Linked DNA regions of Aquitalea magnusonii. The protein of the gene in region 2 interacts with the protein of the main gene of each other region in a pairwise test. Links are inferred from orthologs where the notes say so. Each region holds a gene or a part of one and is shown on either strand. Other genes may lie near its edges.

Region 1 (7,682 bases), 3.2 Mb from region 2 along the record:
CTTGATCAGCCGTTCGCGCTCTTTTTCGCTCATCTGCGGAAAGCAAAGCCGCAGATTGGTAAGGCCAACCTTGCGGCGATCGGCCGCCAGATGATAAGCAAGCAGGCCAAGGGCATCAGCCAGCATGCCGATGGCCCACATGGGCAGCAGGCGAATCAGCCATAACAGGGCAAAAGCAATCTTCATGGGTTTCCTTGCTGATGGTCCGGCGGAGTGACACCTGCCGGGCATTTGTAACGGTTGTAGCTCCACAGGTACTGGCTGGGAAAGCGGCGGATCAGATTCTCCACGGTCTGGTTCAGCAGCGCACAGTCAGCGTCCTTGTCACCACTGAAAGGCTGCGGCATGGCTTCGATATGCACAACAAAGCCTTCACCGCGGGGCAGGCGCTCACCGACGAAAAACAACACCTCCACACCGGCAACCTGTGCCAGCCGCGGCACCAGGCTCATGGTGTAGGCGGGTTTGCCAAAAAATGGAGCCCACACCCCTTCGCCGTTGCCGGGAACCTGATCGGGCAGAATGATGGTGGCTTCGCCCGATTTCAACGCTTTCATCAGAATGCGCACGCCGGCACCGGTTGCCGGTGCAGTCTTGCCCTTGCCACGGGCGCGGCCTGCCTGCATCACCGGCTCCAGCCAGGTCAGCTTGGGAGGACGGTACATGGCGGTCAGCGGAAAGGGCAGACGTGAGCTGATGTAACGCCCGGCAATGTCATAGCTGCCCAGGTGCGGGGTGACAAAAACAATGCCGTGACCAGCCTGCAAAGCACGTTCCACATGCTCCCAGCCATGGCAGGCTTTTACCAGTGCGGCAATGTCTTCGGGCTCCCGGCACCAGGCTATTGACAATTCCAATGCACCTTTACCGGTTTCCAGTGCGGATTGTTTGACTAGTCCTTGTAAAACCTGATAATTTTCACAGATTTTACTCGACGCCAGATTACTTCTCATCCGCTCTGCGTAGCGGGGGGATGAAAGGTAAGTAAGCCGCCCCAGAATGGCGCCGAGACATTGCAGCCACGACAGCGGCAAACGCGCCAGCAAGGACAACACGAGTTGGACCAGCTTGGACATGGTTTAGTCAGTGGTGATCGTAAAGCGGCCTATTTTATCATCACACTGTTTTGCTTTATTCGGGAATCAACAAACAAATGAGCGAATATCTGTTTACGTCGGAATCGGTATCGGAAGGCCATCCGGACAAAGTAGCCGACCAAATCTCCGATGCCATCCTCGATGCCATCCTGCGCGAAGACAAATACGCTCGCGTAGCAGCCGAAACCCTGGTCAACACCGGCCTGGTGGTGCTGGCTGGTGAAATCACCACCTCGGCCAATGTCGACTACATCAAGATTGCACGCGAGACCATCAAGCGCATCGGTTACGACAACTCCGAGCTGGGCTTCGACTACCACGGCTGCGCCGTCATGGCCTGCTACGACAAGCAATCGCAAGACATCGCCCAGGGCGTGAACGAAGGCGAAGGCCTGGACCTGAACCAGGGTGCTGGCGACCAGGGCCTGATGTTCGGCTATGCCTGCGACGAAACCCCGACGCTGATGCCTTTCCCCATCTACTACGCCCACCGTCTGGTACAGCGCCAGGCCGAACTGCGCAAGGATGGCCGCCTGCCGTGGCTGCGTCCGGATGCCAAGAGCCAGATCACCTGCGTGTACGACGGTGAAACCGGCCTGCCCAAGCGCATCGACACCGTGGTGCTGTCCACCCAGCACAGCCCGGAAATCGACCACAAGACCCTGACCGAAGCCGTCATCGAAGACATCATCAAGCCGGTCCTGCCGCCGGAAATGCTGACTGCCGAAACCAAATACCTGGTCAACCCGACCGGTCGCTTTGTCATTGGCGGCCCGATGGGCGACTGCGGCCTGACCGGTCGCAAGATCATTGTCGACACCTACGGTGGTGCCGCGCCGCACGGTGGTGGTGCTTTCTCCGGCAAGGACCCGTCCAAGGTAGACCGCTCGGCAGCCTATGCCGGTCGTTACGTGGCCAAGAACATCGTGGCTGCCGGCCTTGCCCGTCAGTGCCAGATCCAGGTTTCCTACGCCATTGGCGTGGCCGAGCCCACCTCGATTGCGGTGGATACCTTCGGCACCAACAAGATCCCGAACGAAAAGATCGTGGAACTGGTGAAGAAGCACTTCGACCTGCGCCCGAAAGGCATTATCCAGATGCTGGACCTGCTGCGCCCGATCTACGGCAAGACCGCCGCTTACGGCCACTTCGGCCGCGAAGAGCCGGAATTCACCTGGGAACGCACCGACAAGGTGGAAGCGCTGCGCAAGGATGCAGGGCTGTAAGCCAGTCTGTATTCATTGCCACAATCAAGAAAGCACCGGTCATCCGGTGCTTTTTTTATTCATCCGCAGCGCCTGCCGGCAGGCAAAAAAAGAGGGCGCCGAAGCGCCCCTAAGTCCCTTACCACAAAATCTGTCTAAGCGCGTGGCTTACTCCACACGTTCGCCGTGCAGTACCACGTCCAGGCCTTCGCGTTCTTCGTCTTCAGCCACACGCAGACCAACCACTACATCAATGATCTTCAGCAGGATGAAGGTGATGATGGCGCAGTACACCACGGTCACACCCACACCGATGGCCTGGGTGGCCAGGCTGCCTTCAGCACCGCCAATGCTCTTCACCGCAAACACGCCGGTCAGCAAGGCGCCAACGATACCGCCAACACCGTGTACACCGAAGGCATCCAGCGAGTCATCGTAGCCCAGCATATGCTTCAGGCCAGTGGCACCCCAGAAGCAAACCACGCCAGCTACAGCACCAATAATCAGAGCACCTTTGACATCCACGAAACCAGCAGCCGGGGTGATGGCTACCAGACCTGCCACTGCACCGGAAGCAATACCCAGTACCGACGGCTTTTTCTTGTGGATCCATTCCGCAAAGGTCCAGGCCAGCGCAGCAATCCCAGTGGCAACCTGCGTAGTCACCATGGCCATGCCGGCACGGCCATCAGCAGCGACTGCGGAGCCGGCATTGAAGCCGAACCAACCCACCCACAGCATGGAAGCGCCAATCAGGGTCAGGATCAGGTTGTGCGGCGGCATGGCTTCCTTGCCAAAGCCCACGCGCTTGCCCATCACCAGTGCACAAACCAAACCAGCAATACCTGCGTTGATATGCACCACGGTGCCGCCAGCGAAGTCCAGTACGCCTTGGCCACTCATCCAGCCGCCTGGTGCCCATACCCAGTGGGCAACCGGTACATAAACCAGCAAGGACCACAGCGCAGTGAAAATCAGCAGGGCAGAGAATTTCATCCGCTCAGCAAAGGCACCGGTAATCAGCGCCGGGGTGATGATGGCAAAAGTCATCTGGAACATCATGAACACTGATTCCGGAATCGAACCAGCGGACGGGTGAACGGCTACTTTCTTGGTGTCGGCAATGTAATCCATGCCGTCCAGGAAGACGCGACTCAAGTCGCCCAGGTAAGGTGTGCCGACCGTGAAGGCCAGGCTGTAACCCACCACAGCCCACAGCACGGTGACCAGCGCGGTGATGGCAAAGCTTTGCATCAAGGTGGACAGCACGTTCTTTTTGCGCACCATGCCGCCGTAGAACAGCGCCAGACCCGGAATGGTCATGAACAGCACCAGCGCGGTGGAGGTCAGCATCCAGGCGGTATCGCCGGAGTTGATCACCTTGAAATCGGCCATGGCCGGCCCGGCAGGTGCATCGGCCAGTACCGGCAAAGCCAGTGCAAGCAGGCCGCTACCCAATGCAGCAAGTTTCTTCTTCATTTGATTTCCCCTGTATGGCTATGCCGTGGCTTAAACCGCATCAATACCGGTTTCTCCGGTCCGGATCCGCACGATCTGTTCAAGTTCGAAGACAAAAATCTTGCCATCGCCGATTTTGCCGGTACGCGCCGACTTTTCGATGGCTTCAACCACCTGGTCCAGCAGGCTGTCATCAATGGCAATTTCCAACTTTACTTTCGGCAGGAAATCCACCACGTATTCCGCACCACGATACAGTTCGGTGTGGCCCTTCTGCCGGCCGAACCCCTTGACTTCCGTGACGGTAATCCCTTGTACGCCGATGGCGGATAGTGCTTCACGTACTTCATCAAGCTTGAATGGCTTGATCACGGCGGTGACCAGTTTCATGTTCACTCCTTTGCAATGGATCCAGATAGGTGTTTGCGTTGCTGATCTCACTACTGCACAAACCGTGCCAGCTTGCTATCTGCTTGTTGCTAAAGAATTTTCCTGATCAAAAAACGTATTTCCATGGTTTGATTCAGCCTTGGCACCATGCCGGAGCATTTATGATGAGCGTTTTGCACTGTATTGGTGCGGCGAGTGAAACTGCAGTGGCCAGGGGATTTTGCTAAACTCAACAGCAGCTTGTGTCCCCATCCCAAGGAGCATCGAAATGTTGAGTCAAAAGATTTTTGAAGAAATCAGCAACAAGATCAGCGATACCATTGCCGCCAGTCCGGCCAAGGATATCGAGAAAAACATCAAGGCCATGATGGCATCCACTTTCTCCCGCATGGATCTGGTGACCCGCGAAGAATTCGATGTGCAACAAGAGGTGCTGGTGCGTACCCGTGAAAAGCTGGCTGCGCTGGAAGCGCGTTTGGCCAAGCTTGAGTCTCAGGTCTTTCCTGAAGAAGCACTGGCCAAGTCAGAAGCTCAGGCAGAGCTGGGTCATTCCTGATACCGCATGGCGCTAGCACTGGTTGCAAGTCGCGCCCTGGCCGGCTTGCAAGCCCCGGAGGTTGCGGTGGAAGTCCATCTGGCCAATGGGCTGCCGCAGTTCACCATCGTTGGCTTGCCTGATACCGAGGTCAAAGAGAGTCGCGACAGGGTACGTGCTGCCATCATCAATTCCGGTTTCGAGTTTCCGGCACGCCGCATCACCGTCAATCTGGCTCCTGCAGACCTGCCCAAAGATTCTGGCCGGTTTGATCTGCCGATTGCCGTCGGGATTCTGGTGGCGGCAGGAATCATCCAGTGTCCCCACTTGTCTGACTATGAGTTTGCCGGTGAACTTGCGCTTAGCGGACAATTGCGCGGCGTCCGCGGCGCACTTGCCATGGCGTGTCAGACCAGCAGGGCAGGCAAGTCCTTCATTCTTCCCAGAGTAAGTGCTAACGAAGCGGCGCTGGTCGGATCTGGCCAGGTTTATGCCGCTGACAGTCTGTTGCAGGTCTGTGCGCATCTGAATGGTGTGCAGGCTTGTGATCTGGCCGAAGTCAACCTGGATGCAAGCCAGGACGTTTATCCTGATCTGGCTGACGTCAAAGGGCAAATGGCTGCGCGCTATGCCTTGGAAGTGGCCGCCGCTGGCGGGCATAGCCTGTTGTTTGTCGGGCCTCCGGGTACCGGCAAATCCATGCTGGCGGCGCGTCTTCCAGGCATATTGCCCGAGATGAGTGAGGAAGAGGCTCTGGCTTCTGCCGCGATACAGTCCTTGGGGTCTCAGGGCTTTAGAGCGGAGAAGTGGCGCCAGCGTCCCTTCAGGGCACCGCACCATACCGCGTCTGCGGTTGCCTTGGTCGGTGGCGGATCAGATCCGCGGCCGGGAGAAGTAAGTCTTGCACATCACGGGGTATTGTTTCTGGACGAGTTGCCGGAATTCGAACGTAAGGTGCTTGAAGTATTGCGTGAACCTTTGGAGTCACAGGTAATCAATATTTCCCGTGCCGGGAGGCAAGCCTGTTTTCCTGCTGACTTCCAGTTGCTGGCTGCCATGAATCCCTGCCCGTGCGGTTATATGGGGCATGCTTCCGGGCGATGTCAGTGTACCCCGGAGCAAATTGCCCGCTATGTGGGAAAGCTGTCTGGCCCGCTGCTGGACCGGATTGATATGCATGTACAGGTTCCTGCCTTGGCCGCAGGAGAACTTGCGTCAGTCAGCACAGGTGAAGCCAGCCCTCAGATACGCTTGCGTGTGCAGCAGGCTCGGGACCGGCAGTTGCAACGACAGGGCTGCTGTAATGCCAGGTTAAGTGGCTTGGCGCTGGAGCAGCACGCCTCCGCGGAGCCAGCGGCTCTGGCCTTACTGGCCGATGCGCTGGATCGGCTTGGATTGTCAGCAAGAAGCTATCACCGCATCCTGCGCATTGCCCGGACTATTGCTGATATGAACGGCGATTTGGGTTTAAATCGGCAGCACATGCTCCAGGCGATTCAATTACGCCGTAGCGGCCTGGCTTTGTGATTTCGTGAAATATATTTTCGTCTGGTTTTAATAGATAATGATCGGATTGCTTGAATGGAAATGGTAGTGGTACATGGCTAATCGTGATGTAAAGAATTCGTCCCGCTCGTCCTCATCCGGGCGTGCGCGTGCTGCCGGCAAGAGCGGTGGCGGCGGCATGGTGGCAGGGATTGTCATCGGCCTGATTGTAGGCGTGGCCGTCGCGGTTGGTCTGGCGATGTACCTCAACCGCTCGGCAACACCGTTTTCCAATCTGGAAAAGCTAGATCACAAGGCGGCAGCAGCCTCGTCGCCATCAACTGAGCTGTTGGAGCCGGGAACCAAGATCGCGGATGTGCAGGCACCGCCTCCGGTTGCATCTGCACCTGTAAAAGTGGAAGCCCCGGTAGCACCTGCGATGCCGCCGGAGACCCCTGCCGCAACCACCACCGTGCCTGCCACCAAGGCCAAGCCTGCCAGTCCATCGACCAATACTGGCAAGGATGAGCAGCGCTTCGACTTCTACAAGATACTGCCGGGCCAGGTTGATGCAGTGCCTGCAGACGGCAAGCCTGCTGCCAAAGATCGGGAACCTTCTGCTGCTGCGCCAGCCAAAAAGGTCTTTCTGCAACTGGGTGCGTTCCAGAACGAGAATGAAGCGGACAACCTGAAGGCCAAGCTGGCCTTGTTGGGGGTAGAAGCCAAGATCCAGTCCGTTTCGACCCCTGACAAGGGAATGGTGCATCGTGTCCGTGTCGGCCCGCTAAGCAAGCAGGAAGATGTCGATCGTGTGCGTGCCCAGTTGAAGCAGGATGGAATCAATGCTGCTGTAGTCAGGGCAGAGTGAACAAAATGAACGTCAAAGGACAAAAAATGAAAAAGTGGTTGTTGATGGCATTGCTGCTGGCTAGTGGTTTGGCAAATGCTGCATCCGAGCTTGGCAAGGATTATGTACTGATGGGCAAGCCGCAGCCGGTGGCCAATCCGAAAAAGGTTGAGGTAATCGAGTTTTTCTCCTACACCTGCATCCATTGTTTTCATCTGGACCCGCTGATCACCGCCTGGGCAAAGAAGAAGCCGGCTTATGTTGATTTCCGACGTGAGCAAATCGTGTGGCAAAAACCGATGGAAGGATTTGCCCGCCTGTTTGCCACGCTGAACGTGACTGGTTACATGGAGAAGCTGAATGCGCCGGTTTTTGATGCAGTGATGCAGCAAAAAATCAACCTGGCAGACCCGGCTGTGCTGAATGACTGGCTGAAGAAGCAGCCTGGCGTCAATCTGGCCAAGTTCATGCAAACCTATAACTCCTTCGGTATCAACAGTCAGGTTGCACGCGCCAGCCAGATCACACGCGCCTACAACATCGAAGGAACGCCTACCATTGTCGTGAATGGCAAGTATGCGCTGTCACCAGCTGCTCCGGAGCGTCTGATCGAAGTGCTTAATGACGTCATTGCCAAAGCCAAGGCGGAAAGCAATATCAAGTAA
Region 2 (2,922 bases):
GGATGTCCTCGCGCCGTTCGCGCAAGGGCGGCAGACGCAGGCGGATCACGTTCAGGCGGTGGAACAGGTCCTCCCGGAACAGGCCGCGTTTGACCCGGTCTTCCAGATTCTGGTGGGTGGCGGCAATCACCCGCACATTGGCCTTGATCGGCACATGGCCGCCCACGCGGTAAAAGTGTCCGTCCGACAGCACGCGCAGCAAGCGGGTTTGCAGCTCGGTGGGCATGTCGCCGATTTCATCCAGAAACAGCGTGCCGCCTTCCGCCTCTTCAAAACGACCGCGCCGGGTGGCCAGCGCGCCGGTAAACGCGCCTTTTTCATGGCCAAACAGCTCGGACTCCAGCAAATCCTTGGGAATGGCTGCGGTATTCAGGGCAATGAAAGGCTTGCTGGAGCGCACCGAATGGCGATGCAGCGCTTCGGCCACCCGCTCCTTGCCGGTACCGGACTCGCCGGTAATCAGCACGGTGACGTGCGATTGTGACAAGCGGCCAATGGCGCGGAACACGTCCTGCATGGCGGGAGCCTGGCCTAGCAGCACTGGCATGGCTTCCACCCCGCCAGTGGCTTCGATCTGGCTATTGCTTTCCGCCAGTGCGCGCTCGATCAGTTGCACCGCCTGGTCGACATCAAAGGGCTTGGGCAGGTATTCGAAGGCACCACCTTGAAAGGCGGCAACGGCGGAGTCCAGGTCGGAATGCGCGGTCATGATGATGACCGGCAATTGCGGGTGATCCGCCTTTACCTTGGAAAGGAATTTCAGGCCGTCCGTCCCCGGCATGCGAATGTCGGAAATGATGACGCGCGGCGTATTGTCGTACAGGGCGTTGAGTGCGTCATCGGCACTGGAAAAGCTGTCAAAGCCGATGCCGCTGCGGCCAAGCGCCTTTTCCAGTACCCAGCGGATGGCCTTGTCGTCATCGATGATCCACACCGGGTTATTCATAGCAGCCCTCGTTTCTGTAATTGAGTTCAATCCGTGTTGCTGAAAGGCAGCATCACGGTAAAGCAGGTCTGGCCGGGGCGGGATTCAAATTCGATGCTACCGCCATGCTGATGCACATAGGCCTGGGCCAATGTCAGCCCCAAACCAGTGCCTTCGGCGCGTCCGGTGACCAGGGGATAGAAAATGTGATCCCTGATTTCTTCCGGAATGCCGGGGCCGTTGTCGACAATCTGCAATTTTAATGCCAGCCCATGACGCTTGCGTGCCAGGGTGACTTGCCGGGCAACGCGGGTACGCAAAATCACCTCGCCCTTGGCCTTCATCGCCTGAATGGCATTCTTGACGATGTTGAGCACCACTTGGATCAATTGCTCCTTGTCGGCCACCATCTGCGGCAGGCTGGTGTCGTAATCGCGGCGGATGGTGAGACCCTGCGGATACTCGGCCAGCGCAATGCTGCGCACCCGTTCCAGCACTTCGTGGATATTGATTTCGCTGCGCACATGGCGGCGATGCGGGGCCAGCAGACGGTCTACCAGCGATTGCAGGCGCAGCGCTTCTTCCTGGATGACTTCGGTGTATTCCTTCAGCTCCGGCCGGTCTGACAGCTCATGCTCCAGCAACTGGGCCGCACCGCGGATTCCCCCCAAGGGGTTCTTGATTTCATGCGCCAGGTTACGAATCAGCTCGCGATTAGCCTGTTGTTGCAGCAAAAGCCGCTCTTCATTGGCAATTTTCAGTTGCTGATCCAGCGGTCGCAGCTCGACCAGCGCCAGCCGGCCTTCCGCATCAATCGGCGTCACTGACAGGGCGATATGCAGCGGCTGCTCACCATGCGGCGTACGCAGCTCCAGGTCGTGCTCGATATAGCTGGAATTGTGTTGTAGCGCGGTCGTCAGCGCTTGCCGCAAGGCAGGGCTGTCCTGCAGCAACTCGAACAGGGTGTGGCGCAGCAGCTCGCGCCGGCCTATGGCGAGCAGGTTTTCACAAGCGGGATTGGCAAACTCGAGACTGCCGTCGGCATGGGCAATCAGTACCGGCGTATCGAGTAATTCCAGACCGGCAAAGCTGGGAGAGTTCATGGTGCTCCGAATCGGATGGGGCTGTGCCTGTAGCTGTTAGCAATAAGCACGCCAAGCCAGAGCACAGCGGATGCACGAAATCGGCCTTAATGATGCACCATTATTGTGCAGATGACGCGGACTGCCCCAATTCGCGGCGCAAGGCATCCACGTTCTTCTGTCGCTCGGTCACGGCGTCCTTTAGTTTCTGTACCCGATCCAGGTATTTCTGGTAATTACGGGTTTCGTCGCCGTTGCGAGTGGCGGCACCTTCGGTATAGGCTTTTTGTGCATCAGCCAGTGCCTTTTTCTCGTTGGACAGCTCGCCTTCCAGTATCTTGCGCCTGCCCTCATCACGCTTGGACTGGGTGCCGTTGTCCACGCTGGGGTAGCCATCCGGTGTCGAGGCCGATCGGCTATTGCCTGCTGCGCGCGGTTTACTGGAACCGCCGCCGCCATAGGTGGACAGCGGTGCCAGATGCATGGGCTTGGCACCCTTGATCGGCACATTGGTGAAGGTGACATTGCCGTTGGCATCGACGTATTTGTATACCTCGGCCTGGGCGAGGCTGCAGGTCAGCAGCAGGCAGAAGGCAAGCGTTTTCATGGTTTTGGGCATTAGCGGAGAAAACGGGTGGACGTGACGCTATGATAAGCAAAAGGCTGGCGCACGTCACATCTGCATTGCCGGAACAAGAGGAGGCAATTTGCCAGATGACCGGGAATGCGGCAGCATGCGCTTCATGCGCGCTACTTGCCAATATCATGGACAATCCGCAATCGGCCTGCAGTGCTGGACACAACATCCTTTGATAGCGCGGTATCCGTCAGGACCGGTGTTGACCCGTCACCTATAAGGAAGCTTTGTGCATGTTGATTCAGTTGCTTTATTCCAGCAAGGCTAGTGCTTCCCTG

The links. The genes of interacting proteins can lie anywhere in the genome.
Region 1: the proteins of glnL (region 2) and glnK interact in binary tests that used the Escherichia coli proteins (3 or more experiments, as listed by UniProt). The link is inferred for Aquitalea magnusonii from one-to-one orthologs.

What each region holds. Positions count from the first base shown.
Region 1 is NZ_AP018823.1:62,062-69,743, forward strand. Bases 2,482-5,300 are described here. They hold glnK (P-II family nitrogen regulator), read right to left. Parts: upstream 4,151-5,300; coding sequence 3,812-4,150; downstream 2,482-3,811. Other genes in these bases: DLM_RS00345 (ammonium transporter), read right to left, coding at 2,482-3,781; DLM_RS00355 (accessory factor UbiK family protein), read left to right, coding at 4,419-4,706; DLM_RS00360 (YifB family Mg chelatase-like AAA ATPase), read left to right, coding at 4,713-5,300. In the rest of the region: DLM_RS00330 (lipid A biosynthesis lauroyl acyltransferase), read right to left, coding at 1-186; DLM_RS00335 (lysophospholipid acyltransferase family protein), read right to left, coding at 183-1,076; metK (methionine adenosyltransferase), read left to right, coding at 1,154-2,323; more of DLM_RS00345, read right to left, coding at 2,471-2,481; more of DLM_RS00360, read left to right, coding at 5,301-6,212; DLM_RS00365 (SPOR domain-containing protein), read left to right, coding at 6,286-7,038; DLM_RS00370 (thiol:disulfide interchange protein DsbA/DsbL), read left to right, coding at 7,065-7,682. UniProt on the Escherichia coli protein: Involved in the regulation of nitrogen metabolism. Regulates the activity of its targets by protein-protein interaction in response to the nitrogen status of the cell.
Region 2 is NZ_AP018823.1:3,253,304-3,256,225, reverse strand. It holds glnL (nitrogen regulation protein NR(II)), read right to left. Parts: upstream 2,029-2,922; coding sequence 973-2,028; downstream 1-972. Other genes in the region: DLM_RS15490 (BLUF domain-containing protein), read left to right, coding at 2,878-2,922; DLM_RS15495 (DUF4124 domain-containing protein), read right to left, coding at 2,129-2,614; ntrC (nitrogen regulation protein NR(I)), read right to left, coding at 1-946.